DNA from 3 places in the Solibacillus sp. FSL R5-0449 genome. Region 2 is predicted to be linked to each of the others. Evidence: riboswitches for the same ligand, from Rfam matches in the RefSeq annotation. Region 2 holds a riboswitch; each other region holds the start of a gene.

Region 1 (10,136 bases), 1.5 Mb from region 2:
AATAATTGTACTTTCGTCACTTCTTCATTAAAGATTGTTAACCGATCAGCATATCGTGCTTTAAATAGCTCGTATGCAGCAGTCCCTTGCAAAATTATAATTTCCGGCTGAAACTCATCCATTACTTCTTTAAAGATGACATTTCCGCGCTCAAAATTAGCTGGATCCACTTTTTTAGCTACTTTCGCTTCATCCGCTGATTCCAGCTGGTACGTATTTAATGATGTATAAATGAGCGGTTCCTGGTGCTGTTTTTCCAGCCAGTTTTCAAACTGTAATGAGCCTTTAAATTCCCGAGGTGCCCCTTTAATTTCACTTAAGTAAAGGTCGTGGAAAAGCTCTCTGTTCACTAGCGACTCCGCAAAAATCTGCTCGCTTCGGTCTTCCACTTTAAATAACGGCACCGCATGCGAACTTACTAGGAAAATACGGGACTTGTACGGGTTCCCCTTTGTAAGAAACGGTCGATACAGCACATCTTTGCTATCTTCCCCTATTAACCACGGATATACTTTTTTATAGAAACCTTTTGAAATAGGCATGTTTTCACTTCCTTATTCTTCTGTGTTACTCAATTTTTGTTTCTTCTATAATACCACTCTTGCAGCCATCGTACTCGAGGAAATTATTCCTCAATTTTGTACAGATTATCCTCAATCAGTCTAGCATAATCCTCAATCACTCTCACTTATTCCTAAAGGACAAATATTCCGCATAAATAAAAAACGCAATGAAAGCCTGTAAGCTCACATTGCGTTTCAGAAATTATTTATTCGATAAATCGCAGTCCTCTAAAGGAACGATTTTCGTTTTGTGTTTAAATTTGTAGCCAAACCATAAAGCAGCAAACAGTGGTAAACCGATATATGAAACGATAACACCGTACCAGTCAATTGTTCCGCCCATGAACGCCATATAGTTTTGACCTAGTACGACAATCATACATAGGGCAAACGCGAATAGCGGACCGAATGGGAAGAATCTCGATACATATGGTAAATCGCTTAAAGAATGTCCTTGTGCGACATATGCACGGCGGAATCGGTAATGACTGATTGCAATGCCGAGCCAAGCGATGAAGCCGGACATACCGGAAGCATTTAATAACCAAATGTACACGACACCGTCACCGAAAAATGATGCAAGGAATGCTAATGAACCGACTGCCAAAGTAGCAAGAAGTGCATACATTGGAATACCACGCTTTGTTACTTTCATGAACAGTTTTGGCGCTTTGCCTTCAACCGCTAACTGATAAAGCATACGACTTGCTGCATATAATCCAGAGTTCCCTGCTGATAACATTGCCGTTAAAATAATCGCATTCATAACCGATGCCGCAAATGCCACACCTAAGTTTTCAAATACTAATGTAAACGGGCTTGTCGCAATATCTTCTGACAAAAGACGTGAATCCGTATATGGAATAAGCAATCCGATTGCGCCGATTGCGAAAATGTAAAACAGTAAAATACGCCAGAATACTGAACGTACCGCTTTTGGAATGTTTTTGCCCGGGTCATCTGTTTCCCCTGCCGTTACCCCAAGCATTTCCGTACCTTGGAATGAAAATCCGGCTGCAAGGAAAATACCGAACAGTGCAAGGAAACCGCCATTAAACGGTGCGTCGTCTTTCACGAAGTTCGTGAAGCCGACCGGATCGTTCCCGCCTAAAATACCGAAAATCATCAGGAAGCTGACAATGATGAAGACGATGACTGTCGCAACTTTAATCATCGCAAACCAGTATTCCGCTTCACCGAAAGCTTTTACAGATGCTAAGTTAAATGATAAAACGACTACGATAAATAAAATTGTCCATAAAATCGACGAACTGTCCGGGAACCAGTATTTCATAATTAACGAAACAGCCGCAATTTCTGCTGCAATTGTAATTGCCCAGTTGTACCAATAGTTCCAGCCAAGTGCAAAGCCTAAAGCCGGATCCACAAATTTTGTTGCATACGTACTAAACGAACCGGATGTTGGCATATAGGCAGCCATTTCCCCTAATGATGTCATTAAGAAATACACCATAACGCCGATCAGTGCATATGCGAGCAATGCCCCGCCAGGACCTGCCTGTGCAATCGCACCGCCTGATGCTAAAAATAAACCTGTACCGATCGTTCCGCCAAGCGATATCATCGTTACATGGCGACTTTTTAATCCTCTTTTCAGCTCATTTTTGTTACCGAGCTGATCTATTTTAATCTCACTCATGATCTTAAAAACTCCTTTGTTTTAGCCAATACTGTTGCAATAAGTGCGGCTGTCCATTAGCCGCTTTAACTTTTTAGCCAATTGAGGTGGTTTTTTAGCCAAAATTATACGTTTTTTAGCCTACTGAGCTAGTTTTTTAGCCAAATTTTTGTATTTTTTAGCCAATCCCCGCAACTTTTTAGCCACTCTCGCCTAAATCCGTAAAAAGAAAAACCACCACAAGTTTTTGTGATGGTTATATTTACACCTCAACAAACTTGAAAGATAGCTCAACACATGCTCACACATGTGACAGTTCTGTTCCTTATCGGAAACAGCCCCAGCATTATTTTCAAGAAGAAAAATAACACTTCGGCAACCATTCCTTTCATAAAGCTTCACCGATTCTTCCTAATCTCAGCTATACTAGTCTTAATGATTGCGACCTCTACCTCATAAATCTACATGAGGTAATGTTTTATTTAATTGAAACAATGATTAAAAGTCTAACATAACATTTTTTTGATAGCAATGACTTCATCTTTATTCTGTTTTTTAAGAGTATTCATACTACTCAAACATATATTACTAGTCAAAAGGAGAATTAAAATGGACACCGAGCAATTAAATCAAAACAGCAAAAAAATACTATCCAACCGACCGCTCATCTATTTTATGGTCGCCGTATTTTTATTTGCGACAACATTGCGTACACCGATTACATTAATCGGACCAATTATTTCATTTATTCGTGACGACCTTGGGATATCGAACTTTCTTGCAGGCTTTTTAACGACTATTCCTTTAATTGCCTTTGCGGTCGTTTCGCCATTTGCACCGCGTATTGCCCGTAAGTTTGGGATGGAATGGACATTATTTTATTCCGTCATCTTGCTATGTGTAGGGATTTTACTGCGTTCACTTGGGGCAACATCTTTACTCGTTTTAGGAACAATATTAATCGGGGTCGCAATTGCATTTGGTAATGTCCTTATCCCTAGTTTTTTCAAATGGAAATTCCCATTACATATCGGCTTATTAACAGGGATTTATTCCGTATCGATGAACATTTCTTCCGGACTTGCTGCAGGCTTCAGTTATCCTATTGCTGCAAGCGCAGGCTGGCAAATCGCAGCTGGAATTACGATTATTTTAGGTATTCTTACAATGCTGATTTGGCTGCCGATTTTGCGCCAGGAAAAAGTCGAATTACATATGCCCTCTTCGCAGACGAAAACGCATATGTGGAAATCACCGCTTGCCTGGGCAGTCGCTGGAGCAATGGGTTTTCAATCATTTATATTTTACTGCTCGTCCGCGTGGATACCGGAAATTTTCGTTAGTCAGGGACTTGATGCTACTGCTTCCGGCTGGATGGTGTCCGTTATGCAGTTTTCGCAAATTCCGATGACATTTATTATTCCGATTATCGCCGGTAAAATCGCTTCACAACGACCAATCGTTGTTTTCTTTACAATCTGTTACTTAGTTGGATTTACTGGTGTGTTGATAGAATGGACAAGTCTCGCTATTGTCTGGATGATTTTATTGGGCTTTGCAGGTGGGGCTTCATTCGGTTTAGTACTGATGCTGTTTTCTCTGCGTACAGAGACAGCCTATGATGCAGCTGAACTTTCAGGATTTGCACAATCAATCGGTTATTTTATTGCCGCAATCGGACCGATTCTATTCGGCTATGTCCATGATTTGACGGACAGCTGGTCAATCCCGGTGATGCTGTTTATCCTAATTTCTGTACTGTTATTTTTTGCTTCTTTTATGAGCGCAAACAATCGGACGATATAACCAAACGTATGTACCCTTTTATGATATAATAGCGTTAGTAAACAAAAGGAGTACAGAACTATTGCGTAAAAAGAGAAAACGAAATAAAAAACGCCTGCCGGTTATCCCGCTGTTTTTCATCGCCTCGGCTGGTGCAGCTGGTTTTTATGTCACACAAACAGCTGAAGGGATCGGCTATGGAATTGTCGCTTATTTCGTACTATATATCGCGTTTAAAATTTGGCTGAAATCGCTGAAGACGAGGAAGTTACGGAAATCCGGCATCCGTGAAGTCGACAAAATGACCGGTGAGGATTTCGAGAGATTTTTAGGAGAATTATTTAAGCGACGCGGTTTTAAAGTGAGCTATACCGCAACGAGCGGTGACTACGGTGCAGACCTTATTCTAAAGGACGGAAAAGATATTATCGCTGTCCAGGCAAAACGCTATTCCGGTACGGTCGGTGTAAAAGCCGTTCAGGAAATTATCGGTGCGGTAAAAATGTATGAGGCAACTGAAGCATGGGTTGTCACCAACAGTCATTTTACACGCCAGGCTGAAAAACTTGCCGACATCAATGACGTTTATTTAATCGATCGTGATGAATTGATTCAAATTATGTTAAATAAAAGGTAAAGAAACAGGTGTGCAGAGGCTTTCGCTTCCTGCACACCTATTTTAATATGGCTGCTGTTGGTAGAAGTAATTTGGTTTTTTTATCGTGTTGGCAATTGGTTCATGATACAGATCTGTCGTTGCAGGAGATAGTGGCGGTACAAGCCAAACCCAGTTGCCGGTTACATCGCGGTTGCTTTTATTTTCCTGCACTTGAAACAGCTGAAACTGCTGAGCTGCTGTATGATGATCGACAATACTAACGCCCGCCTTTTTATAGGAATGAAGAACCGCAACATTCAATTCAACTAGTGCACGGTCCTTCCAAAGCGATGCATTCATTGTAGTATCCAACCCCATTGCTTCTGCTACTTTCGGGAGAAAATTATAGCGGTACGTATCCGCCAAGTTGCGCGCACCAATTTCTGTCCCCATATACCACCCGTTAAACGGGGCTGCCGGAAAATCAGTACCGGCAATATTAAAACGCATACTCGAAATAATCGGAACTGCATACCATTTCATATTTAATGATGAAAAATCATACTCCGGATGGGTGATCGCCACTTCCAGCACACGCTCTTTCGGAATATCAAAAAACATAGGCTCCCGTTCATCAACTTGAATGACAAGTGGTAGTACATCATAGTGAGTACGTGCACCCCACCAGCCAAGGCTTTCACATATTTTCGTAAACTCGATCGAATCGGAATCTCCGACAATCCCACTATCTGTTTCATAGCCGGCATAGCGGATGAGCTGATGATTCCAGATGCGTACACGGTCCGGTTCAAACAGTGTTATAGCCGGTCTGATTTTCCCGTTATTGGCCGCAAAATCAATATGGTTAAGAAGTGCTTCGTAAATTTCAGCTTCATTTAATAATTGGCGCTTATCAAACACGTTTAAGCTATTCCAAAACAGGCGCCCGATACATTTATTGCTGTTGCGCCATGCAACTCGCGCCCCGTATGTAAGCTCATCTGTCGATAAAATAAAGTCCGAATGCTGGGCATCTTCCAAACGCTTTTTCAGCCACTCTTCTGTCTGATTTGTTTCTTTTTTATATAAAGTAAGGAAATCTATACGTTCATGCACTATTGAAGTCGTTGTTGCCATCTATTTCATCCCCTTCTAGCCTTATTTTGGCCTCTTGGAAAAGGAAACACAATGAAACAACAACCGATTAAAACATGTATATTTCATACATGACTAAATTTGTTCATAAAGTGGTTTTTAGATTATCTCTTCCATTTATCACTCGCTTTGAAATTATAAACCGGTGTCACGTGCTTCTGGATTGTCACCGTTTCTCCGATTTGCTCGACAATTTCCTGCATCGGCTTATAGGCCATTGGTGCTTCGTCGAGTGTTTCTTCACTTACCGAAGTTGTCCAAACCCCTTGCATCGTCTGTTTGAAATCATCCATCGACAGGTTTTTCATTGCGGCTGTCCGCGAATAAATCCGGCCTGCTCCATGTGGGGCGGATTCATTCCATTCGGCATTTCCTTTTCCGATACAAATAAGAGAACCGTCCCGCATATTCATCGGAATGACGAGCTTTTCATCCTTTGCCGCCCGCACTGCCCCTTTACGCAAAACCATGGCATCCGTATCAATATAATTGTGTACGGAATCAAACTGCTCCGCGAACTCCCACTTCATATGCTCGGCGATTGTCTTGGCAATATGGATCCGATTTTCATGTGCAAAACGCTGTGCCAGTTTCATATCCGCAATATAATCCCGGAACAGATCGCCTTCTAAATATGCCAGATCCTTTGGCACAACCGGATTTTCATTCTTATAGGCATTAACCATTTTTTGAATGTCCTTGCTGTTTCCGGCTTCCTTCATTGCCGCAATTCTTTCGGATAAATCTTCGCGCTGCAATGACTCAAATGCACGCTTCTGATGCCAGTTCGCCACCTTTGCCCCGACATAGCGCGAGCCCGTATGAATCAATAAATAATGAACTCCCGTCTCATCTTTTGCAAGCTCGATAAAATGATTGCCGCCGCCTAATGTACCTAGCGAGCGGCCTGTATATTCATTTTGCAAGCCACGTGCGATGAAGTTTTCGTTTGCAAAAAGTTCAGCGCCCATTCTATTTAGTGCAGTTTCATGGATTTCATTGCCGCTCGGTACGAAACGTCGGATTGTTGTATCAAGTTCATTAAAATCAATGTTACCTTTACCGATTTCCGAAACGAGCACCCCACATCCTACATCAACGCCGACGAGATTCGGTACAACACGGGCATTCAACTGAATTGTTGTGCCGATGACACAGCCTTTTCCGGCATGATAATCGGGCATAATTCGTACTTTTGTCCCTTCCATAAACGGCTGATTGACGAGTTCATCAATTTGCTGAATCGCTACTTCCTGTGGTGTGTTTGTATAAATTTTCGCGTTTGTATATTTCCCGTTAATTTCGATCAATGCTATTCACGCCTTTCTTTTTTAAACTGAGTACAGCGAATATAAGAAGTGCCACCCCGATATAGCTTCCGAGCAGAAAAACCGGGGATCCTCGGTTAACAAAATCCGAATACCATTTCAGATTGCAGCCCAACCGTATCCGGTGCGAATTGCGGCTTGTAGAAGAATGTTTGAACCAAACCAATTAACAGCAGTATTGCGTAATATAGAATATGTAAGAGCAGTGCTCCGATGAATGCGAACAGGATTTTACGTTTCATGACAGACCTCCCTTTGTGAAAGTAATTGTTACTGTTTACGAGTGGAGGTGAGGAGAAGTTTCATAAATTTTCCTTTTATAGTAGCTTGCATTTTATTAGAAGAAATAAGAGTAAGAAAACTTGAGGGTTATATTTGAAACTTTCAGCTGTATATTTGAAGATTGAGGGTCGATATTAGAAAATCCATTTGTTTTATTAGAAAATGGACGATTTATTAGAAACTTGAGTACAGATATTAGAAAATCTCGGGAATTTATTAGAAAACCAGATCTCTCCTCAAATAAAATGGGCCGTTCGAAAAGCGGTTAAACTTTTCAAACAGCCCATTTAACTATTTTTTCGCCACATCCAATGCGATGTCTGCTTTTTCTTTCCTCCTTTACCCCCTGTTTTGATTATTAATCCATTTTTGTTATTTTTCACTCCATAAAAAAAACCGAATTCCCCAAAAAGAAATTCGGTCAGCTTTTCATTTCAAATGAACAAATCTCGATACCAGCATCGTTAAAAACGCGTACACTCCGGCTTTTACTGTCTGCAATTCACGTGTATCACGATGCGGATCGACACAGACAAAATCCATACCTTTTACAATTTCGTATTTCCCCACTTCATAAAGCAAATCAAAAAGCTCTTCTGTCCGCATCCCACCTGGTGTAGACGCAGGAACTCCCGGGGCATATGCAATATCAAGTACGTCCATATCAACTGTCACATAAACAATATCTACTTTTCCAGAAAGCTCTTCCATGACATTAGCGATTATGGACTCCGCGCCACGACGACGGAAATCCTTTAACGTAATACGATTCACCCCATAATGGTCCGCAGTACAAATAAGGCTCGGGGCATTATAAAAACCGTGCAGCCCGATGTTGTACACATCCTCACCCTTCACTATCCCTGCATCAAGCAGCTGACGGATCGGCGTACCATTTGTCGGTCCATCTGATTCCGTTGCTCGTAAATCCAGATGGGTATCAAACTGTAAAATACCGATTCGTTTGCCGGAAGAATTTGCAAAAGCCCTTACAACCGGGGCAGTAACCGAATGATCTCCGCCAATTTGTACATAGAAGCTCGCAGGACAATTATTCAATATATCCATCATCGCTTGTTCGATATTGTCATGACACTGCAAAATATTCGTTCCGTGCATTTTCACATCGCCAACATCCGCAACCCGTAGTTCCCGAATATCCACATCCTCATCAATCGAATACGTCGTAAACAGATTCCAACTTTTACGGAAAAAATCCGGATATTCCGAAGCTGCCGAAGCACTGATCGACGAACGGGACAGCGGGACCCCTGTTAAAACCACATCAAAGGATTCCGAAAGCTCCGCATAACTTGGTACAATCCAGTCTTTAACCTTCAAGTCTTCAGATTCCACCCGATTCCAAGAAGTTGCCGGGCTTACTAGAAAAGCGCTCACAGTAAGCTGCCACCTTTCACAACGACTTTCCCTGCTTTAATGACAGTGTCGGTATGATTCATCCCGTAAAAATATTGAAGCTGCTTATAATTCGGAACGTCCAAAATCAGTACATCCGCCTGTTTTCCTTTTTCGAGCGTGCCGACCTGATCAGCACGTTTTATCGCGTGGGCGGCATTGATCGTTGTTGCACAAAGCACTTCCTCCATCGTCATTCCCATGTTCATGCATGCCAAATTTTGAATGAACGGCAAGCTGATCGTTGGCGAAGAACCCGGATTAAAGTCCGTTGAAATTGCTACAGGTACACCACTATCAACCATCAGGCGACCCCTTGCATACGGTGCGCGTAAAAAGAAGGCGGTTCCCGGCAAGAGTACAGCAATCGTACCGGCCTTTGCCATAGCTGCAATTCCTTCATCTGAAGCAACGAGTAAATGCTCTGCGGAGATGGCCCCTACTTCTGCAGCGAGTTCCGCGCCTTCATACGGCTCAATTTCATCTGCATGAATTTTCGGTGTCAGTCCGTATTCTTTCCCCGCTTCCAAAATCAGGCGGGATTGCTCAGGTGTGAACACCCCTTTTTCGCAAAAGACATCATTGAATTCCGCAAGCCCCAATTCCGCCACTTTTGGAATCATCTGCTCGATTATAATTTTCACGAATTGATCTTCATTGCCTTTAAATTCTTTCGGAACAGCATGTGCACCCATAAAAGTAGAGACGATATCGACAACATGCTCTTCCTGCAGTTTCTTTACAACATAAAGCTGTTTGAGTTCGTTTTCAAGATCAAGGCCGTAGCCTGATTTTGCTTCAACCGTTGTAACACCGTGACGCAAAAACACGTTTAAGTGCTGAACGGTTTTGTTGTATAGCTCATCAAAATTCGCTTCGCGCGTTTTTGTCGTCGTATAGTGAATCCCGCCACCTGCATTCATAATGTCCATATAGGACCTTCCGGCAAGGCGCATATTCAGCTCATGTTCACGTGTCCCCCCATGTACTAAATGTGTATGGCAGTCAACAAGACCCGGCATAACAATCTTCCCGCGTGCATCAATAACCTCGGCATCGCTTACTAGATGCGGATATTCTTGTTTTATTTCATCAAGAGGCGCAATCATTGCAATGCGATCGTCTTCGATTAATACACTTACCTCTTTTTTCAGACCGAGCTCGCTCATTTGCTCACGGCGGCGCGGTAATTTCACATCACATTCCATTGTTAATACTTCATTTGCATTGTTTATTAAAATAGCCAAAGTTCATCATCCTTTTAGCATCGGCATATTGATACCTTTTTCTTTTGCTGTGCGAACTGCAATATCGTAGCCTGCATCTGCATGGCGTACAACCCCCATACCCGGGTCTGAAATAAGCACGCG
Region 2 (10,136 bases):
CGGAGGTGTAATCGTATAATTGCTTAAAATTTCTCGACCTTTTTGCTTGATTAAGTGTGAAATATATCTTAGTTCTTTTTCCAGGATTGCTACAGATTCAGAGCTATGTGTGCTGTGATCTTTCATCTACTCCATTCACTCCTCGATGCGTTTCATAGTTCTATTTTGAAGTTTTTTTCATAAAATAGCAAGCATCGAATCAGTATATCGACAATTCCTGAAGTCTTAATAACTCAAGAATCGCTTGCGTACGACTTGATACACCCAGCTTTTGAATCGTATTGGAAATATGATTACGAACGGTTTTTTCACTAATGCCTAGCTTAGTTGATATTTCCCGTGTTGAATAGTCCTTTATTAATAGCTCAAAAATCTCGCGTTCTCTTTTTGTTAACAGCGAACGATGCTGCGGACGATTCATTTTGCAACACCCTCCTATCCTCTTCTTTGTACATTATGTCGAAAATACAAAGCAGGTGAGGGCATTTAACTATTTCCCAAGCAATAATTTTTTTTGTTCTTCCAGTAACGGGACACCTTTCCCCGTGTCACTGCTCAATTGTACAAGCGTTCCGCGCCCTGTATAGCACACTTCATCTTTTTCATTTTTCACCATATAATGCAAATCCATCGATGATGTGCCGATTGATGCGGTTTTAACAAATATTGTCAATTCTTCGTCGAAAAACACTTCTTTTAAATAATCACATTGGATATCCGCAACAACGAGCATATTTCCCGTATCTGATCCTGCTGTAAAATCAAATCCTAATGCTTTAAAATATTCGATACGTGCATACTCGAAATAGGCAAATACTTTTGTATTGTTCACATGCCCGTACATATCCGTTTCCGAAAAACGCACCTTTACCTTTGTCGAAAACGAAAATCCTGCCATCCATTCTGTTGCATCCTGAATATATGTAGCTCGCATAATAAATTCCCCCTTTGTTTGATTCCATCATCATCCCCTGATAATGAATACTCATTCATTATAGCATAATTTGTCAGAAATCAAAAAGCGGACTCAAAACAAAAAGACCCCCACCTAGGTGAGGGTCAATTATATTCATTCGATTAGTCAACCATGTGGTCAGAACCGAAGAAGTTTTTGAACATTTGAACTGTTGTTTCACGGTTAAGTGCAGCGATAGATGTTGTCAAAGGAATACCTTTTGGACATGCAGCTACACAGTTTTGTGAGTTACCGCAGTTTGCAAGACCACCATCGCCCATGATTGCATTTAAACGCTCGTCTTTATTCATTGCACCTGTTGGGTGTGTGTTGAATAAACGTACTTGAGATAATGCAAATGGACCGATGAATGATGCAGATTCAGAAACGTTTGGACATGCTTCCATACATACACCACAAGTCATACATTTTGATAATTCATAAGCCCATTGACGTTTGCGCTCTGGCATACGAGGACCTTCGCCTAAATCATAAGTACCATCGATAGGTACCCATGCTTTAACTTTCTTAAGTGCGTTAAACATGCGCTCACGGTCTACTTGTAAGTCACGGATAACCGGGAAAGTTTTCATTGGCTCTAAACGAATTGGTTGAGTTAACTTGTCTACTAATGCTGAACAAGATTGTTGTGGACGTCCGTTGATTACCATTGAACATGCACCACAAACTTCTTCCAGACAGTTCATATCCCATGCTACTGGAGTCGTTTTTTGACCATCAGCAGTAACAGGATTTTTTTGAATATGCATTAGAGCAGAAATAACGTTCATACCTGGACGGTAAGGAACTTCAAACTTCTCAACGCGTGTAGCACCATTCTCATTGTCTTGACGAACGATTTCTAACTTAACTGTTCTATCAGTATTTACTGTTTCCACTGTTTAGTTCCCCCTTCTACGCTGAGTAGTCGCGTTTACGTGGTGGAATTAACGAAACGTCTACATCGGCATAAGTAATAATTGGTTCGCCCGTTGCCGGATCGAACTTCGCCATAGTTGTTTTTAAGAAGTTTTCATCATCACGTTCAGGGAATTCAGGCTTGTAGTGAGCCCCACGAGATTCGTTACGTAATAATGCACCCTTAGTCATAACTTTAGCTAAATATAGCATGTTCTTTAACTGACGAGTGAAGTGAGCACCTTGATTCGACCATTTTTGTGTGTCGTTAATGTTGATGTTTTCCCAACGCTCTTGAAGTTCAGTTAATTTCGCATAAGTTTCTTCTAGTTTTGCGTTTACACGTACAACAGTCATGTTGTCAGTCATCCACTCACCAAGTTCTTTGTGTAGTAAGTAAGCGTTTTCTGTACCATCCATTTTTAGGATAGCTTCCCATTTTTCTGTTTCTTCCTGTACGCGACGCGTATAGATTTCTTCAGGTAAATCTTCTGCATGCTTTTTAAGTCCTTTAATGTACTTAACAGCATTTGGACCTGCAACCATACCACCGTAAATCGCTGATAATAATGAGTTCGCACCTAAACGGTTTGCACCGTGTTGTGAGTAGTCACATTCACCTGCAGCGAATAAACCAGGGATTTCAGTCATTTGGTCATAGTCAACCCATAATCCACCCATTGAATAGTGTACCGCTGGGAAGATTTTCATCGGTAATTTACGTGGGTCATCACCTACGAATTTTTCGTAGATTTCGATGATACCACCTAGTTTAATATCTAATTCATGAGGATCTTTATGGGATAAGTCTAAGTATACCATGTTTTCCCCGTTAATACCCAATTTTTGATTTACACACACGTCAAAAATCTCACGTGTTGCGATATCACGTGGTACTAAGTTACCGTAAGCTGGATATTTCTCTTCTAGGAAGTACCAAGGCTTACCGTCTTTATACGTCCATACACGTCCACCTTCACCACGAGCAGATTCAGACATTAGACGGTTTTTGTCGTCTCCAGGAATCGCTGTTGGGTGAATTTGAATCATTTCACCATTTGAATATGTTGCACCTTGTTGGTAAACAATCGATGCTGCAGAACCAGTGTTGATTACTGAGTTTGTTGTTTTACCGAAGATAATACCAGGACCACCTGTTGCCATAATTACAGCATCAGAGCGGAATGAGCGAATTTCTTCACTACGTAAATCTTGTGCTACGATACCGCGGCAAACGCCTTCGTCATCAAGCACTGCACCAAGGAATTCCCAGTGCTCATATTTCGTAACTAAACCAGCTACTTCGTGTGAACGAACTTGCTCGTCTAGTGCGTATAATAATTGTTGACCAGTAGTCGCACCAGAGAATGCTGTACGGTGCATTAACGTACCACCGAAACGACGGAAGTCAAGTAAACCTTCTGGAGTACGGTTGAACATTACACCCATACGGTCCATTAAGTGGATAATACCAGGTGCTGCATCACACATACCTTTAACTGGTGGTTGGTTCGCTAAGAAGTCACCACCATAAACTGTATCATCAAAGTGGATCCATGGAGAATCCCCTTCACCTTTTGTATTAACTGCTCCGTTAATTCCGCCTTGTGCACATACAGAGTGTGAACGTTTAACCGGAACTAACGAGAATAATTCAACTTCAGTACCAACTTCAGCTGCTTTAATCGTAGCCATTAAGCCAGCAAGACCGCCACCAACGACGATAACTTTACTTTTTGCCATGATTATTTCTCACTCCTCATTAATTGCTAAAACTTTTACTCATATTCCATTCCGTCTAGGTACTTAACTATGTAGTAGTGACTAAGTTAAGTGATTAAACGAATGCTAAGATAGCTGCAACACCAACGATTGCTAATACTACGAAGATTAACAATGTAACATAAGTTGCGATTCGTTGAGATTTGTTAGATTGTGTAATACCCCAGCTTACTAAGAACGACCATAAACCGTTCGCTAAGTGGAATGCTGCTGAAACGATACCTAAAATGTAGAATACTAACATTAATGGATTATCAACGATTTCAACCATCATATTAAATTCAACTTCAGCACCTAATGCTTTTTGGATACGTGTTTGGAAAATATGCCACGCAATGAAGATTACAAGGAAGATCCCTGTGAAACGTTGCAATGCAAACATCCAGTTACGGAATGTGCTGAAACGTCCCGTGTTGTATGTCGCTGTAAAAGCAATATACACTCCATAGAATCCGTGGAACATTAATGGAATATAGATAATAATCCATTCCATCGCTAACAATAACGAGTGTGGAAGTAATTCCATAACACCTGTAGCGTTATTGTAAGTTTCCTCACCGCCAATTGCAGTGAAGTTCAGAAATAAGTGGAACACCAAGAACAACCCGACAGGAACTACACCTAGTAACGAGTGTAAGCGGCGCCATAAAAATTCACGATCTTTCGACAAAACTGTTACCCCCCTTAGTACTTGAAATACACATGCGCAACGCCTCAAATTTGTAAAAGTTGGGATGTTGACTGCGCATTTCATCATGGTACAATATTATGACATGTCCATTGTACTCTCAACAGATACTAGCGTCAAGGCAACGCAGGATATTTTATAATCATTTTAAAGACGGTTTTACGCTGTTTTGAGAACCGTTTTTTCTGCTTATAACTCTTTTCTTCACGAAAGAATGAAAATTATACGAAAATTTATGAAAGAGGTTTTTTATATGGAAGGGTACAAAATGAAAACGATTCCAACTTTTGGCTACGAAATCATTCGTGACCATCTTCTTCCTTCTATTTTAGGAAAGCATGAAGAAGATGTTTTATATTGGGCAGGTAAAGAAATTGCAAGAAAGTTCCCATTATTTTCAATGGATGAACTGCCTTCATTTTTCATGGAAGCTGGCTGGGGCCAGTTAATTCTGGAAAAGGAAACGAAGGACGAACTTCACTACATACTTTCGACATCTGAGGAATTGCCACTTAATATTGTACAACGTTGTTTCCGTCTTGAAGCCGGCTTTTTGGCAGAGCAGAAGCAAAAACAGCTTGGCTATTTGACGGAATGCTATGAAGAAAAAGACAATGACAAACACATCGTAAAATTTACGTTAAAATGGGATTTAAAAGAGAAAATTTAGTCTTCAACTTATCATAATTATCTATTGGTGAAGATGCAAATTTGCACAATAAAAAAGCTGGAAATAAGCTACTTCAGCTCATTTCCAGCTATTACTTTAAGAAGCGGTTACTTCTTTCATTGCCAAATCGAATTCCTCATGCAGCACATTCGCAGCACGAACCATTTCTTCCTGTGGTACAACGACAGACACTTTGATTTCCGAAGTGCTGACCATTTTTACAGGAATATGTTCGCGTCCCAAACGTGCAAACATGCGAGCTGCCACCCCAGGATTGGATGCCATCGCAGAACCGATAATCGATACTTTCGCTAAACCTACTTCAAAATCTGCAAAACTAAATCCAAGTGATAATTTACTAGTTTCCAGAACCCGTAATGCTTCCGCAAACTCATCCTTGGAAATTGAAAAGGAAATGGTCGGCTTCACGCCATCAATGACTGCTTGAACAATAATATCCACATTGATATCATTTTCTGCTAAAACACTAAACACTTCTGCCAATGACGCGGTTTCATACGAATCATAGCCGATCGTCAAACGAATAATATCCGATTCGTAGGCTATCCCGCGTACAAGTAAGTTTTTCTCCATGTCTACATCCCCTTTAATAAAAGTGCCTTCCACGTCCTGTACGAAAGAACGTACAATGAGCGGTATATTGTATTTTTTGGCAAGTTCAACCGCACGTGGTTGCAATATTTTAGCCCCTAAATTTGCAAATTCCAACATCTCATCATAAGAAACTTCCGGTAGTTTCCTAGATCCCTTTACAATTTCTGGGTCTGCTGTGAAAATCCCTTCAACCGATGAAAAAATCTCGACACGCTCTGCTTCGAGGGCAACCGCAAGTGCAACCGCTGAAGTTTCAGAACCTCCTTTGCCGAATGTTGAAATATTGTCTGTCCCCGTAACTCCTTGAAAACCTGCTACGACGACGATTTCGCCTAATGCCAAATGTTCCTGAATTCGTTTACTATCGACATGATCGATCCGTGCGTTACCATGCTTTTGATTTGTATGGATACCTGTTTGCCATCCAGCTAAAGAGACAGCTTTGCCTCCATGCTCCTGAATCGCCATTGCAAGCATCGCACTTGTTATTTGTGTTGCTGATGAGACGAATGCATCCATTTCCCGTTTCGACGGCTCATCGGTAATTTCAGCAGCATATTGTCTCAATTCTCGTCGTATAGCGGGCATTGAAGAAACGACAACGACTAAGTTTATGCCACGCCCTTGCTCTTTTATCACTTTTTTAGCTAGGTGTACTATTTTTTCCGGTGTAGTCAATGCCGGACCGCCAAACTTTACAACAACTGTCTCCATTCTTTTCCCTCCTTAAATTTGAAAACAAAAAAGACGGCTTTCCGAGTTCATGGAAAGCCGCCGTCAATACAAATAATAGTTATAAGTTTTTCAGGATAGCCCTCCAGAACATAAAGCTCTGACAGTTTTACATCTCTTAAATGCAAAACCAGCAAACTGCGCGAACAATACGCACTTCACTTCGGCAGGACCCCCTTTCGATTGCTGTCAATGGAATTGTTCTTCCTCGAGCAATGTACTGTTGAATACTGCGCCTCTATCTTAGTAAATATTGAATTGTCTTTTATATTAGCACAACCCTATTCTTTATTCAATGGTGCTTCATGAAAATGACGATAGATGACTTCCGCCAATTTTGCCGGTACTCCTGATTCCTGCAGCTGCAGCTCGCTTGCTTCGCGAATTTTTTTCACTGAACCAAAATGCTTCATAAGCTGCTGCTTTCGCTTCGGACCCACTCCTTCAATCCCATCAAGAACAGAAGTAATGGCATTCGTTTGATGCTGCTGACGTAAAAATGTAATCGCAAATCGGTGAACTTCATCTTGAATACGCTGCAATAAATAGAAGCCGTCACTTGTACGCTTCAACGGTACAACTCCCGGAGGCGTACCAAATAAAAGCTGGGACGTATTATGCTTTTCGTCTTTAGCAAGTCCTGCAATCGGGATGACTAAGCCAAGTTCGTCTTCGATTACTTCACGTGCGACTTCCATTTGTCCTTTTCCCCCATCGATGAGAATCAGGTCAGGCAATGGCAGATTTTCTCGCAGTACACGTGTATAGCGGCGTCGAATGACTTCCTGCATCGCGCCATAGTCATCATGCTTGGCCGCTTCCCTTGTTTTATATTTCCGGTATTCCTTTTTCGCAGGCTTCCCGTCGATGAAAACAACCATCGCCGATACCGGGTCTGCACCATGCATATGACTGTTATCAAACGCCTCTATTCTAAGCGGCAACGGAATTTGCATTGCTTCAGCAAGCGCTTCACAAGCCCCTACTGTCCGCTCTTCTTGACGTTCAATCAACTGGAATTTCTCATGAATGGCGATTTCCGCATTTTTCATCGCCAGATCAACAAGCTCTTTTTTGGAACCGCGCTTTGGTGTCAGTACCTTCACATTCAAAAGCTTTTGTAAAATTGTTTCGTTAATCGATTTCGGTACAAAAATCTCTTTTGGCAATAGATGATGCGGCTGTTCGTAAAAACGCCCGACAAATGTTAAAAATTCCTCTTCCGGCTCATTATAGATCGGGAAAACCGAAACATCCCGCTCAATGAGTTTACCTTGACGCACGAAAAACACCTGAACACACATCCAGCCTTTTTCCACTGCATAGCCAAATACATCCCGGTTGCTTAAATCATCTGTGACGATTTTTTGCTTTTCCATAATCTGATCAATATGGGCAATCAAATCCCGGAATTCCTTTGCCCGCTCAAACTCCAGATTTTCGGCTGCATCCAGCATTTTTTGCTGAAGGTCTTGTTGTATTTCTTCGACGCCCCCATTTAAGAACTTCGAAATCTCATCAATCATTTCATCATACACCTGTTTTTCAATATCCTTTACACACGGTGCCAAACATTGACCTAAGTGATAGTACAGGCACACCTGGTTAGGCAGATGCGTACATTTACGAAGCGGGTACAGACGGTCCAGTAATTTACGCGTTTCGTTCGCCGCATAGGCATTCGGATACGGACCGAAATATTTCGCTTTATCCTTCTTCACTTTTCTTGTCGTAATAATACGAGGGTATCGTTCATTCGTTATTTTTATATAAGGATACGTTTTATCATCCGTTAGTTTTACATTATACTTCGGGTCATGCAGCTTAATTAAATTCAGCTCCAGAATAAGGGCTTCCAAATCGCTTGAAGTCACAATATATTCGAAGTCTTCAATCTCACTGACTAGTCTTGCAGTTTTCCCGTCATGACTTCCCGTAAAGTAAGAACGTACTCGATTTTTCAATACTTTCGCCTTACCAACGTAGATAATCGTGCCTTGACGGTCTTTCATAATATAGCAACCTGATTCATTTGGCAGTATTTCTAGTTTTGCTTTTATGATTGCATTCATTTTCTCACCTGTTTAATATGTCCTTTCTTTTATTTTAACTGATTGGGGTATAAGAAAAAAGCCGTACACCTTATACGGCATACGGCTTGTTGACATATCAGTAACGCCTTGGCGTTTGAATGGTCAATGGTTTAATTATTTGTTGTCGTTAATGAAATCAACTAAAGCTTCTTTTGGCATGAAGCCAGCAGTTTTTGCTTTTAATTCACCATCTACGAATAATAATAATGATGGGATTGACATGATTTGGTAATCAGCAGCAGTACCTTGGTTGTTATCAACATCAACTTTTACGATTTTAACATCGTTACCGATTTCTGAATCTAATTCTTCAAGAACTGGAGCGATCATTTTACATGGTCCGCACCAAGTAGCCCAAAAGTCTACTAAAACTGTGCCGTTTGAAATTTCTTGTGGAAATGTTTGATCTGTCGCGTGTACAATTGCCATATTAAATAGCCTCCTTAAATAACATATGGTTGTAGTATAGCATGTTTTCCCAATTAAACAGTAGTAAAATGCTTGGGAATATCATGACCCTCAAATTTAGCCATTGTTTCCGATGGATTTTAGAGGATATTAGAAGAACTATACCCTTTATTTAAACAATTTAATGCATTATACGATATCCATTTCTCTTCACACCATACTTACCTCACCATAATAAAAATTAAAAGGCTCCCTTCAAAAGAAGGAAGCCCCTAATCACTTGTTAAGCATTTACTTTAAGTGCTTTAAACTCTTCGATTAACATTGGCACTACTTCGAATAAGTCGCCAACGATACCGTAGTCTGCTACTTTAAAGATATTCGCTTCTGGATCTTTGTTGATCGCAACAATCACTTTTGAGTTCGACATACCAGCTAAATGCTGGATCGCACCAGAAATCCCTGCAGCGATATATAAATCAGGTGTTACAACTTTACCAGTTTGGCCGATTTGTAATGAGTAATCGCAATATTCAGCATCACATGCACCACGAGATGCGCCAACTGCTCCACCTAGTAAATTAGCAAGCTCTTTTAATGGCTCAAAACCTTCTTCTGATTTAACACCACGACCACCTGCAACTACTACTTTCGCTTCTGAAAGATCTACACCTTCAGTTGATTTGCGTACAACTTCTTTGATGATTGTACGTAAATTTGTAATATCAACTGATACTGATGATACTTCACCAGAACGAGAATCGTCTTTTACTAATGGCGGAATATTGTTTGGACGAATTGTCGCAAAAATAATACCCTCTTTGATTTTTACTTTTTCAAATGCTTTACCAGAGTAGATTGGGCGAACAAATACTGTATCATCGCCTGCTCCCTGAATTTCCGTAACATCTGAAATTAAACCAGATTGTAAGCGTGAAGCAATTTTTGGCGATAAGTCTTTACCTAAAGAAGTATGACCGAAAACGATTGCTTCTGGATTTTCTTGTTCTATTACTGCTAAAATTGCTTGGCTGTATCCGTCAGATGTATAGTTTTTCAAATGTGGATGTTCTACTGTGATAACACGGCTCGCTCCGTATGCGATTAATTCCTGTGTTAATTCAGCTACTGCATCCCCAACTAATAAACCTACTACTTCACCGCCGTCAGCGATTTGTAAACCTGCTGCAATTGCTTCAAATGAAACGTTACGTAAGCTCCCTTCGCGAACTTCACCTAACACTAAAACTTTCTTTGACATAGAATATCCCTCCA
Region 3 (10,136 bases), 640 kb from region 2:
AGGTGCAAAAGCATCATTCTCAGTTTATAACTCACCACTTACAGAAGCAGGTGTAGTAGGTTTCGAATACGGGTATAATCTAGAAAACCAAAATGTATTATCTGTATGGGAAGCACAATTCGGTGACTTTGCGAACATGGCACAAGTAATGTTTGATAACTTCATCTCAAGTGCACGCGCTAAATGGGGTCAAAAATCTGGATTCGTACTTCTATTACCACATGGTTATGAAGGCCAAGGTCCAGAACACTCATCAAGCCGTATGGAACGATTCCTGCAGTTATCTGCAGAAAATAACTGGTTCGTAGCGAACTGTTCAAATGCAGGCAACTACTACCACTTATTACGCCGTCAAGCTGCATTATTAGGTACTGAAGGTGTACGTCCATTAGTAGTGGTTTCTCCAAAATCACTTTTACGTCACCCACTTGCTGCAGCTACTGCTGAACAGCTTGCAAACGGTCGCTTCCAAGAAGTAATCGAGCAAGAAGGTTTAGGCAAAAACACAGAAGCGGTTGAAAAAGTAGTACTTGGTACTGGTAAAGTAATGATCGATTTAGCTGAACGCGTGAAAGACGGCGAAGGCTTAGATCACTTACACATTGTTCGTGTTGAACAAATTTATCCATTCCCTGCACAACAAGTGAAAGATATTATCGCTCGTTTCCCGAATGTTAAAGAAATCGTTTGGGTACAGGAAGAACCGAAAAACCAAGGTTCATGGACATATGTTCTTGAAACATTATATGATATCGCAGAAGGCAAAAAAGTGCGCTATGTAGGACGTCCTGCAATGAGCTCAACTTCTGAAGGTGATGGCGATTCACATAAAGCAGCACAAGCGAAATTAGTGAACGAAGCACTTGAAAAGTAATAAATGATTTGTTTAAAAAGAGCTGCTTCTATTTAAAATAGAAGTGGCTTGCTATACAATGGATGTGTAGCGTAATTAAAGGAGGATATGAACGTGGCTGAAATTAAAGTCCCTGAATTAGCAGAATCAATTACTGAAGGTACAATTGCCCAGTGGGTGAAAAAAGTTGGAGATCGCGTAGAAAAAGGCGAATTCATCGTTGAGTTAGAAACTGATAAAGTTAATGCTGAAATCATCTCTGAAGAAGCAGGCGTTTTAAAGCAAATTTTAGCTGAAGAAGGCGATACTGTATTAGTAGGACAAGTAATCGCAGTTGTTGAAGCTGGCGAAGGCGCAGCACCTGCACCAGCAGCTAAAGAAGAAGAAGCTCCTAAAGCAGCTCCGGCTCCAGCAAAAGAAGAAGCTCCTAAAGCAGCTCCGGCTCCAGTTGCTGCCGAAGAAACTTCAAGTGAGCGTGTAATCGCTTCACCGGCAGCTCGTAAATTAGCTCGTGAAAAAGGCATCGACTTAGCAGCAATTTCACCTGTTGATCCACAAGGTCGCGTACGTGTACAAGACGTTGCAGCTCATGGTACAGCACCAGCAGCTCCTGCAGCATCAGCTACTCAAGCACCAGCAGCAGGTAACGGTCCAATGATCTTTACACCAGCAGCTGACACAGACCGTGTAACAGTTGAAAAAATGAGCCGTCGTCGTCAAACAATTGCAAAACGTCTATTAGAAGTTAAGCAATCAACTGCAATGTTAACTACATTCAACGAAATTGATATGACGAACATTATGGCTTTACGTAAACGTAAACAAGATGAGTTCGTGAAAGCTAACGATATTAAATTAGGCTTCATGTCATTCTTCACAAAAGCTGTAGTAGCAGCATTGAAGAAATATCCATATGTAAATGCACAAATTAACGGTGATGAAATTCACTTAAACAACTTCTTCGATATCGGTATTGCCGTATCAACTGAAGAAGGTTTAGTAGTACCAGTTGTTCGTGATGCAAATGCGAAAAACTTTGCTGAGATCGAGAAAAACATTGCAGAGTTAGCTGGAAAAGCACGCGACAAAAAATTAGGCTTAAACGACATGGCTGGCGGATCATTCACTATCACTAACGGTGGTGTATTCGGTTCATTAATGTCAACACCAATCATGAACGGTACTCAAGCTGGTATTTTAGGTATGCACTCAATCGTAAACCGTCCAGTAGCTGTTAATGGTGAAGTTCAAATTCGTCCAATGATGTATGTAGCATTATCTTACGACCACCGTATCATCGATGGTAAAGATTCTGTTGGCTTCCTGAAAACAGTTAAAGAAATGATCGAAAACCCAGAAGATTTATTATTAAATTCTTAATAGTATTTTCTCTACGAATGCGCGATACTTTATGTATTGCGCATTTACTTTTTTTACCTTAAAATTTCAGAAAAATGATTGTTGACGGAAATGTCGCAATAATGTAATATAAAACTTATCAATTTCATATTAAAACCTCACAATCTCGTGAGGTAGAGGCGCGATACTTAACAGTTTTATATGGAGCCATGAGCTGGCTGTGAAATATAAAAGAAGGAAATATCGCCGAAGTGTTGTAAATGCTCAATTTTACAATGCTGGGTCTGCAGTGAACAATTGCAGAACTGTCTCAATCATCTATATCCCTGATGGTTGAGTTGTGCTATCTCAAAATGGGAACTGTAGAGGATTCGGGCTAATTATAATTTAAACGACCTAAAGTTCTTCTTTTAGGTCGTTTTTTGCATATAATGCGTCCGAAATTTAACAAAAGAGGAGAGATTTTCTATGAAAAAGAGACTATTAATTTTACTGACAGCCATGACAATGCTATTGCTGGCTGCATGTGGCTCGAGCGAAGAAGGTACTACAGGCGGTTCTGATTCCGACAAAAAAGTGCTTAAAATTGGAATGGAAGCAGCGTATGCACCTTTCAACTGGTCACAAAAAGATGATGCCAATGGCGGAGTTCAAATTAAAGGTTCTAAGGAATACGCAGCAGGCTATGACGTGGAAATCGCGAAGAAAATCGCTGAAGGTCTGGACATGGAACTTCAAATTGTTAAGACAGACTGGGATGGTTTAATTCCATCACTACAATCAGGTGCCATTGATCTAGTAATTGCTGGTATGTCACCAATGCCTGAACGTAAGGAAGTAGTTGATTTTACAGAGAACTATTATACAAGTGACTATGTCATCGTTGTAAAAGAAGACGGCCCATATGCTAATGCAACTTCATTATCTGACTTTGCAGGTGCGAAAATTACTGGTCAGCAAGCGACAACACACTATGATGTAATCGATCAAATCGAAGGTGTTCAAAAACAAGTAGCGGCAACTGATTTTGGTGCAATGCGTGTACAATTACAGTCAGGCGCAATTGATGGATATGTTTCAGAACGTCCAGAAGGGATCTCTGCTGAGATGGCACTGAATAACATTAAATACATCGTACCTGAGCCAAACTTCGAAGCAGATGAAGCGTCAACAGCTGTAGCGGTAGGTTTGAAAAAGGGTTCTGATTTACGTGAACAAATTAACAAAGTTTTAGCTGAAATTTCGGAAGAAGAGCGTCAACAATTAATGGAAGACGCAATTGCAAATCAACCAGCAGCACAATAATCGTGTTGGATTAACAGTTTTAATGAGGTTGTCTTGCCGGCAGACGGAAGACAACCTTTTTCTATTAAAATGATCATTTCGTACATAAATAATATAAACAAAGATAGAAACGGAGGACAAGGCGATGGCATTTTTAGAATCATCATGGAACTTGTTTACGGACAACTGGGATTTATTTGTACGAGGCGCATGGACAGCACTGCTCTTGGCAATTATCGGGACAATTTGCGGAACGCTGATCGGATTTTTCATCGGGATTATGCACACAATTCCACAACGTAAAAAAAATATTAAATCAGCACTATTGAAGGTTGTTAATTTTATTTTAACAGCATATGTGGAAATTTTTAGAGGAACGCCGATGATGGTACAAGCGATGGTCGTATTTTACGGTCTTGTCTATTTAGGCATCGATATTGACCGCTTTTTAGCAGCCTCTATCGTCATCAGTTTAAACACAGGCGCCTATATGGCCGAATATGTACGCGGTGGTATCGTATCGATTGATAAAGGGCAATTTGAAGCTGCACAGGCGATTGGTATGAATCACCTGCAAACAATGATTCATATTGTGCTGCCGCAAGTAGCGCGCAATATTTTACCTGCAACAGGGAATCAGTTCGTTATGAATATTAAAGATTCATCTGTATTAAGTGTCATTTCGGTAGTGGAGCTGTTCTTTACAGCGAATTCGATCGCAGGCAGTAACTACAAATACATCGAAGCGTTCTTTATCGCGACGGTATTATACTTTATCATGACATTTACTGTAACTCGTTTCTTACTATTATTCGAGAAAAAGATGGATGGCCCGTCTTCGTATAAAGTGGAACTTATTACAGGCAACAAGCTAGATAAGGATGGTGAATAAGATGGCAGTTGTAATTGATATTAACCATTTAAATAAAAAATTCGGTGATCACGAAGTTTTAAAAGATGTTAATTTCCAGGTAAACAAAGGGGAAGTCGTAACATTGATCGGATCTTCCGGTTCAGGGAAATCGACACTGTTACGCTGCATTAATTTACTGGAAACACCAACAGCAGGGGAAATCATCTACAATGGTGAGAATATTTTAAATGACGGTCATCAAATTGAAAAGTACCGTACGCATTTAGGTATGGTATTCCAGCAGTTCAATTTATTCAATAATCTGGATGTGCTAAATAACTGTATTGTTGGTCAAATTAAAGTGTTGAAGCGTTCTAAAGAGGAAGCCGAACGAAATGCGATGAAGTATTTGGAGCTTGTCGGCATGAGTGCCTATAAGAATGCGAAACCGAAACACTTATCCGGTGGACAGAAACAACGTGTTGCCATTGCTCGTGCATTAGCGATGGATCCGGATGTAATGCTGTTTGATGAACCGACATCAGCGCTTGACCCTGAAATGGTAGGGGAAGTATTGAAGGTAATGCGCCATCTGGCAGACCAGGGAAATACAATGCTGATTGTTACTCATGAAATGGAGTTCGCCAAAGAAGTATCAGACCGGATTGTATTTATGGATAAAGGGGTTATCGTTGAAGAAGGCCCTCCGGAACAATTGCTCGTAAACCCGAAACACGACCGTACAAAAGAGTTCCTGAAACGAACATTACGGTAAAAGCAATAAGCTCGCAGTTAACTGCGAGCTTATTTTCGTGAATTCCATTCGCTTATTATTATAAATACAATTGCAAAAGCAATGGCAATCGCGAAAAACCACATCGGAACACTACCAAATACCATTATTTCCACCTCTGTTTGTGAGTTTAACATGGAAAAGTTGTTCTATCAAATATCTCAAACAGCGATAAATTTAGGAGTTTAACTTGAATGAGTTCATTTAGAAACAAGAAAAGTTGATTTTTACTACAACTCGCTTTCCACTGACAGGAAAATCATATAAAATAGGAGAGTATCGATAATAGATAAAAGTGAGGGAACAACATGTTACATTTAAATTGGAAAGATGCTCCGACAATTCGCACAGTAAAATGCGTACATACAGATGCATCGAAATATTTAGTATCAAATGTTTTAACAGCAGGTAAAGAGTATGAAGTGAAAAACGAAACAGAAGAGTTCATTTTTGTCATCGACAATACAGGTGAAGTTGGCGGTTTCTACAAAGAATACTTCGCTTAAAATAAAAGGTGTGCGAAAAGTCATTATGGCTTTTTCGCACACCTTTTTATTTTTGCTCTAAGATTGTATGTTCGATTGCGTGACGCTTTTCGTCTGTTTCAACGTGCACCCGTAATGTATCCTCAATATCGTGCAGCAATTGCATTTGGGTCTGTTTAAAGCGGTCAATATCACTATGGGATAATGCTGGACGGTTTGCCGCTTTTTTGGACACTTCCAGCATTTTGCCGTTCTTACGCATTAATTGTTCCGATGCATCCATCAGACGCTCCTGGGAACGTATTGCTCGACGCTGATTGTTCATATTTAATAACATCGCTATTTGCGACTGCCATAAAGGAATCGTCGTCATAATCGAACTTTGAATTTTTTCGATCAGCATTTGATTTGTTTGTTGAATCATCCGGATTTGCGGGGCATACTGGATTGCCACTTCACGGGACAGTTCCAGGTCATACATACGGCGGTCAATCCATTCGATTTGCATTTCAATATCTTTCAATTCATGCTGTTTAAATGGATTTTGTCCTTCTACAATTTCTTTTTGAAGTGCAGGTAACACAACATCGCGCATATGCTGTTTTTTTATTTCCAGTGTTGCAATATAAACATTGATTTCCTGAAAATAATCTTCATTGATCGCATACAGCTTATTTAAAAACTGATAATCGTTTAATAATGCATTTTGGTTATATTCCAGTTGAATACTTAAGCGGTCAATCCGTTTACTCAACTTATTGTAATGGGTCATAATTTCTTGAATAGACTGTGTGGAACGACTGAACAGTTTAGCAAAAAAACCTTTTTCCTGTTCGATTAAAGCATCCGGGTCAATCATCTCCAAATGCTGCATCAAATCGGATAATACTTCACCGACTTTCCGTACATCTTTGCGCTGAATATACTGCAGCATCTGGGTCGTGAACTTTTTTAATGCTTCTTGCGCCGGCAAACCAAATGCCAGAACGGTTTCATAATTTTTTGGTTCTAAATTTTGGGCCAGCTGCAATGCCCGTTGTTTCATGTCATTTGATAATGATGCGAAAAGCGGTGAGGCTGCATTGTTTGCAACATTCACCGCAAATTGTTCTTTACTTACTTGCAAGTCAACGTTTTCACTCGCTGTAAAGGCATCAAATGGATTATTTGTCATATTCATTTGTTACTCACCGCCGATTTTTAATCGATCTTTACGCTTTTCATTCGACAATTTTGCAAAGTCGAGTTCGATTTTCAAGTTTTCGATATCCGAAGATAAAGCACTTTTCAAATCTGATTCCATCGTAATTTGCAGTTCTTTTAAAGTTCTGCGTGTATCTTCCAATGCTAAATGCACTTCAGTACCAGGCACCTGCTCTTTTGTCAGTAACGTGTATTTATCGGACAGCTGTACGGCTGACGGCAAGTGTGCATAGAAGAAATCTTCCACTGCATAAAATTTGTGTGGATTTGTCTGTACAATATTGATAATGCGTTTTGCCAGTTTTTGCATTTCATTGATTTGCTTGAACGAACGTACCGAACGCACTCGGACATATTGCTGATTTAATGCCTGAATATGTGAACGGGCCTGTTTTAATTGTGCTTCGATTAAATTGTATTCCGATTTGGAAAGCCCAATTTTTTTACTCTGTGTCGTTTTCTGAATAGCGTAAGTTACTTTATTGCTGATGAAATATGCTGCTGCTCCAAGAGGTAATGCCAGCATCGTTGTCATTCCGGTAAAATTAACAAACGTAAGTGTTACTGCTGTGGAAAAAACTAATACATTAATTAGATGCCGTGTTAGAAAATTTATAGGACCAAGCATTTTCATACCTCCTTTACTCGATACTATTGATACGTATGAAACGTAAAAAAGTTTCAATTTTACTTACTATATTGCAGAATAATCAACAGAATTAATTATTACATACCAAATATTTCAACCGAAATAGAAATGGCGGCTTTTTATTAATCGTAACAAGTTTTGGCTCTATTAAAAAGTAAAATGATTTGGAAAGCAGCACAATTATTTTGATTTCCATTCTTCCCCTAATATAATAAGCATTATTAGACATCACAGACAAAAGTGTATAAAATATAGAGAAAGAAAGGATAATGTATATGTATAAAATTATTTATATGAAGGCGGATTATGAGCCTTGGTGGCAATTTGACGGTTGGGAAGAGTATATCGTATCAACAGATCAATATGATACAGAACATCAATTCCAAATGGCATTGAATCATTTGCTTACTCAATTTCGAAACAAATATGAGTTTGAAGCACATAAAAATGAACGATTTTATGCATTTTGGTCTGAGGATGAATGTGAATTTTGTGAAGCGTGTGATGACGATGCCCAAATTTATCACGGTATAATTGTTTTGACACCAGAAGCGATTACACAATAATAACTGCATTTGATTGAAAATTTGCTTAATTTACCAAATGGTAATTGACAGTCATAATTATGATATATATACTATATTTAACAATTGAAAGATTGACCGAATACAATGGCTTTACATATTACAAACAGTAATCGAGTTAGTGGATCGGTACTCTTGTAATATGTGTTTTTTTATTTGGTTTTTTAATTGTTAACTTTTATTTTTGGAGGTATTTATTGATGAAACAAGGTACAGTAAAATGGTTTAACTCAGAAAAAGGTTTTGGCTTCATCGAGGTAGAAGGAGAAAACGATGTATTCGTACACTTCTCTGCAATTCAAGGTGAAGGTTTCAAAACATTGGAAGAAGGACAACAAGTGGAATTCGAAGTTGTAGATGGCAACCGCGGACCACAAGCATCTAATGTAATCAAATTATAATTGTACAAATTCCGAAGCTGCGTATTCATTTACGCGGCTTTTTCTTTTGCATTACAAATATTTACATATAGTGATATAATCTAGGGAAAACTGAAGGAAGGTTGAGATTCCAATACGAAAAGTACATAGTTTAAGTATTAAGAAAAAAAGAATATTAACATGGGGAATTATTATTATTTTAATATTAGCTGGTTTGTTTGCAACGTTTTATGAGAAAAAGCAAAGTAAAGAAACCGATGAACAAGTGAACGTTCTTGCGGAAAGTCAAGATAATAAAAAACCCCTATTCGAGACATATTTAAAAATTAATCAATATGAGAAATTCTACCGAGATGGAAATATACGATCAAAAGAAGCGGTAAAGTCTTCTGCACTAAGTGAAGCGATCTCTAAATATGCACTGATCGATTATTTACAACAGCAAAATACTACGTTAAGCGATGAAAAGCGCCAATTACAGCTGAAAATTTTAGATGAGCAAGTTACATATGATATGCAAAATCCACTATTAAAACAATATTTTGAGAAGATGTTCCAAGAGCTTGAAATTACCAAGCAGGACTATATCGAGGAGTATTTACTCGTTAATAAAGAACATGAAATTTTAGAAAGGAATATGTTTGATTCGGGTACAATTTATCCAAAAGGCGATCAGGAAGACTGGTATGCAAAGAAGTTGGGAATATCTTTTGATTATCAGGAATATTTAGCTGTAAGTGAATTTATTCATATTGATCCTACTGGGACTGATTTAGATTTGCCTTTTACAGTTTCTACTTATTATCTAGATTTCGCTAAAAATCAGGCTGGAGAAATTATTCTCGCTTCAGAAGATTTTGACCGGCATCGGTTAACAGAAGAACAAACCCGTTTGATTTACTTGATAGAAAAAAAGAACAACTTTCAGGAATTGGCAAGGTATAATTTCAAACAGTATCAAAATGCAATTGAGCAAGAAACAGCTGCAGGAAATGAAGATCCGGCAGTTGTGAATGATTTACTGAAACTCTTTGAAATCGCGGAGCGGAGCATAGATTGGGAACTAGGTGGAGAGTTACATTATCACTACAATGAAATACCTTCATTTGATCCCAGCAAGCTGCGGAAGCATAAGGGTATTACATTACAGTTGTTTGAATATGAAAATTATCACTTGGATGAAAATATTCCTAATAAATCGTTTGCTTATCGAATGGCAAATGAAGAAGTAGGGGAGATCTATGGATTATTTAATTATTTGAAGCAGGATTTCGATATAGAAATAGATGAAACAGCGCGTCTTAAAGCACGTGAACAGCTTGATAAGTCTCTAACAGAGCAAATGGAAAATCCTTATTTTAAAAAATATATGGATGACCAACTGAAGAATTTGGATATTTCATTATCTGCATATATCGATGATTATTTGTTAGTGAAGGAAGAGTATAAATTACTTTTAAAACGAATGAAAGAACAAAATATCGGGCTTGATACAAATCGTCGGTACAATAAAGGCTGGACCGAAGCGCGTTACCGAATGGCTGCAAACTTCACATGGGAATATAAATTTGACAAAATGTGGTCGATGAATGACGGGGAAATTGTTGAGGCACTGGTGCCGCAACCTGAATTATCATTTTCATTACCGGATTATGCACCACAAATCGGTAGAAATACTAAAGGACAATATGTT

The links. Region 2 has a riboswitch for lysine ahead of MKY27_RS11825 (aspartate kinase). Riboswitches for the same ligand answer to the same signal wherever they lie in the genome.
Region 1: it holds a riboswitch for lysine, as region 2 does, so the genes downstream of both, MKY27_RS01250 (amino acid permease) here and MKY27_RS11825 (aspartate kinase) in region 2, are expected to answer to the same signal.
Region 3: it holds a riboswitch for lysine, as region 2 does, so the genes downstream of both, MKY27_RS08415 (transporter substrate-binding domain-containing protein) here and MKY27_RS11825 (aspartate kinase) in region 2, are expected to answer to the same signal.

What each region holds. Positions count from the first base shown of each region.
Region 1 covers NZ_CP150239.1:240,025-250,160, reverse strand. The annotation lists gene MKY27_RS01255 (RNA 2'-phosphotransferase) at 1-542, opposite strand, end outside; gene MKY27_RS01250 (amino acid permease) at 766-2,223, opposite strand; lysine riboswitch at 2,481-2,661, opposite strand; gene MKY27_RS01245 (MFS transporter) at 2,812-4,008, shown strand; gene MKY27_RS01240 (restriction endonuclease) at 4,070-4,624, shown strand; gene MKY27_RS01235 (nitric oxide synthase oxygenase) at 4,667-5,722, opposite strand; gene MKY27_RS01230 (RtcB family protein) at 5,845-7,050, opposite strand; gene MKY27_RS01225 (hypothetical protein) at 7,146-7,310, opposite strand; gene MKY27_RS01220 (agmatinase family protein) at 7,780-8,748, opposite strand; gene hutI (imidazolonepropionase) at 8,745-9,974, opposite strand; gene hutU (urocanate hydratase) at 10,020-10,136, opposite strand, start outside.
Region 2 covers NZ_CP150239.1:2,359,272-2,369,407, forward strand. The annotation lists gene MKY27_RS11790 (MarR family transcriptional regulator) at 1-126, opposite strand, end outside; gene MKY27_RS11795 (LuxR C-terminal-related transcriptional regulator) at 200-421, opposite strand; gene MKY27_RS11800 (thioesterase family protein) at 491-934, opposite strand; gene sdhB (succinate dehydrogenase iron-sulfur subunit) at 1,078-1,854, opposite strand; gene sdhA (succinate dehydrogenase flavoprotein subunit) at 1,871-3,616, opposite strand; gene MKY27_RS11815 (succinate dehydrogenase cytochrome b558 subunit) at 3,711-4,325, opposite strand; gene MKY27_RS11820 (YslB family protein) at 4,597-5,013, shown strand; gene MKY27_RS11825 (aspartate kinase) at 5,110-6,342, opposite strand; lysine riboswitch at 6,431-6,609, opposite strand; gene uvrC (excinuclease ABC subunit UvrC) at 6,642-8,432, opposite strand; gene trxA (thioredoxin) at 8,568-8,882, opposite strand; gene MKY27_RS11840 (electron transfer flavoprotein subunit alpha/FixB family protein) at 9,145-10,122, opposite strand.
Region 3 covers NZ_CP150239.1:1,720,016-1,730,151, reverse strand. The annotation lists gene MKY27_RS08425 (2-oxoglutarate dehydrogenase E1 component) at 1-874, shown strand, start outside; gene odhB (2-oxoglutarate dehydrogenase complex dihydrolipoyllysine-residue succinyltransferase) at 968-2,233, shown strand; lysine riboswitch at 2,379-2,566, shown strand; gene MKY27_RS08415 (transporter substrate-binding domain-containing protein) at 2,681-3,517, shown strand; gene MKY27_RS08410 (amino acid ABC transporter permease) at 3,642-4,388, shown strand; gene MKY27_RS08405 (amino acid ABC transporter ATP-binding protein) at 4,390-5,124, shown strand; gene MKY27_RS08400 (DUF6501 family protein) at 5,451-5,648, shown strand; gene MKY27_RS08395 (toxic anion resistance protein) at 5,695-6,807, opposite strand; gene MKY27_RS08390 (5-bromo-4-chloroindolyl phosphate hydrolysis family protein) at 6,811-7,458, opposite strand; gene MKY27_RS08385 (DUF1033 family protein) at 7,755-8,045, shown strand; gene MKY27_RS08380 (cold-shock protein) at 8,264-8,464, shown strand; gene MKY27_RS08375 (hypothetical protein) at 8,658-10,136, shown strand, end outside.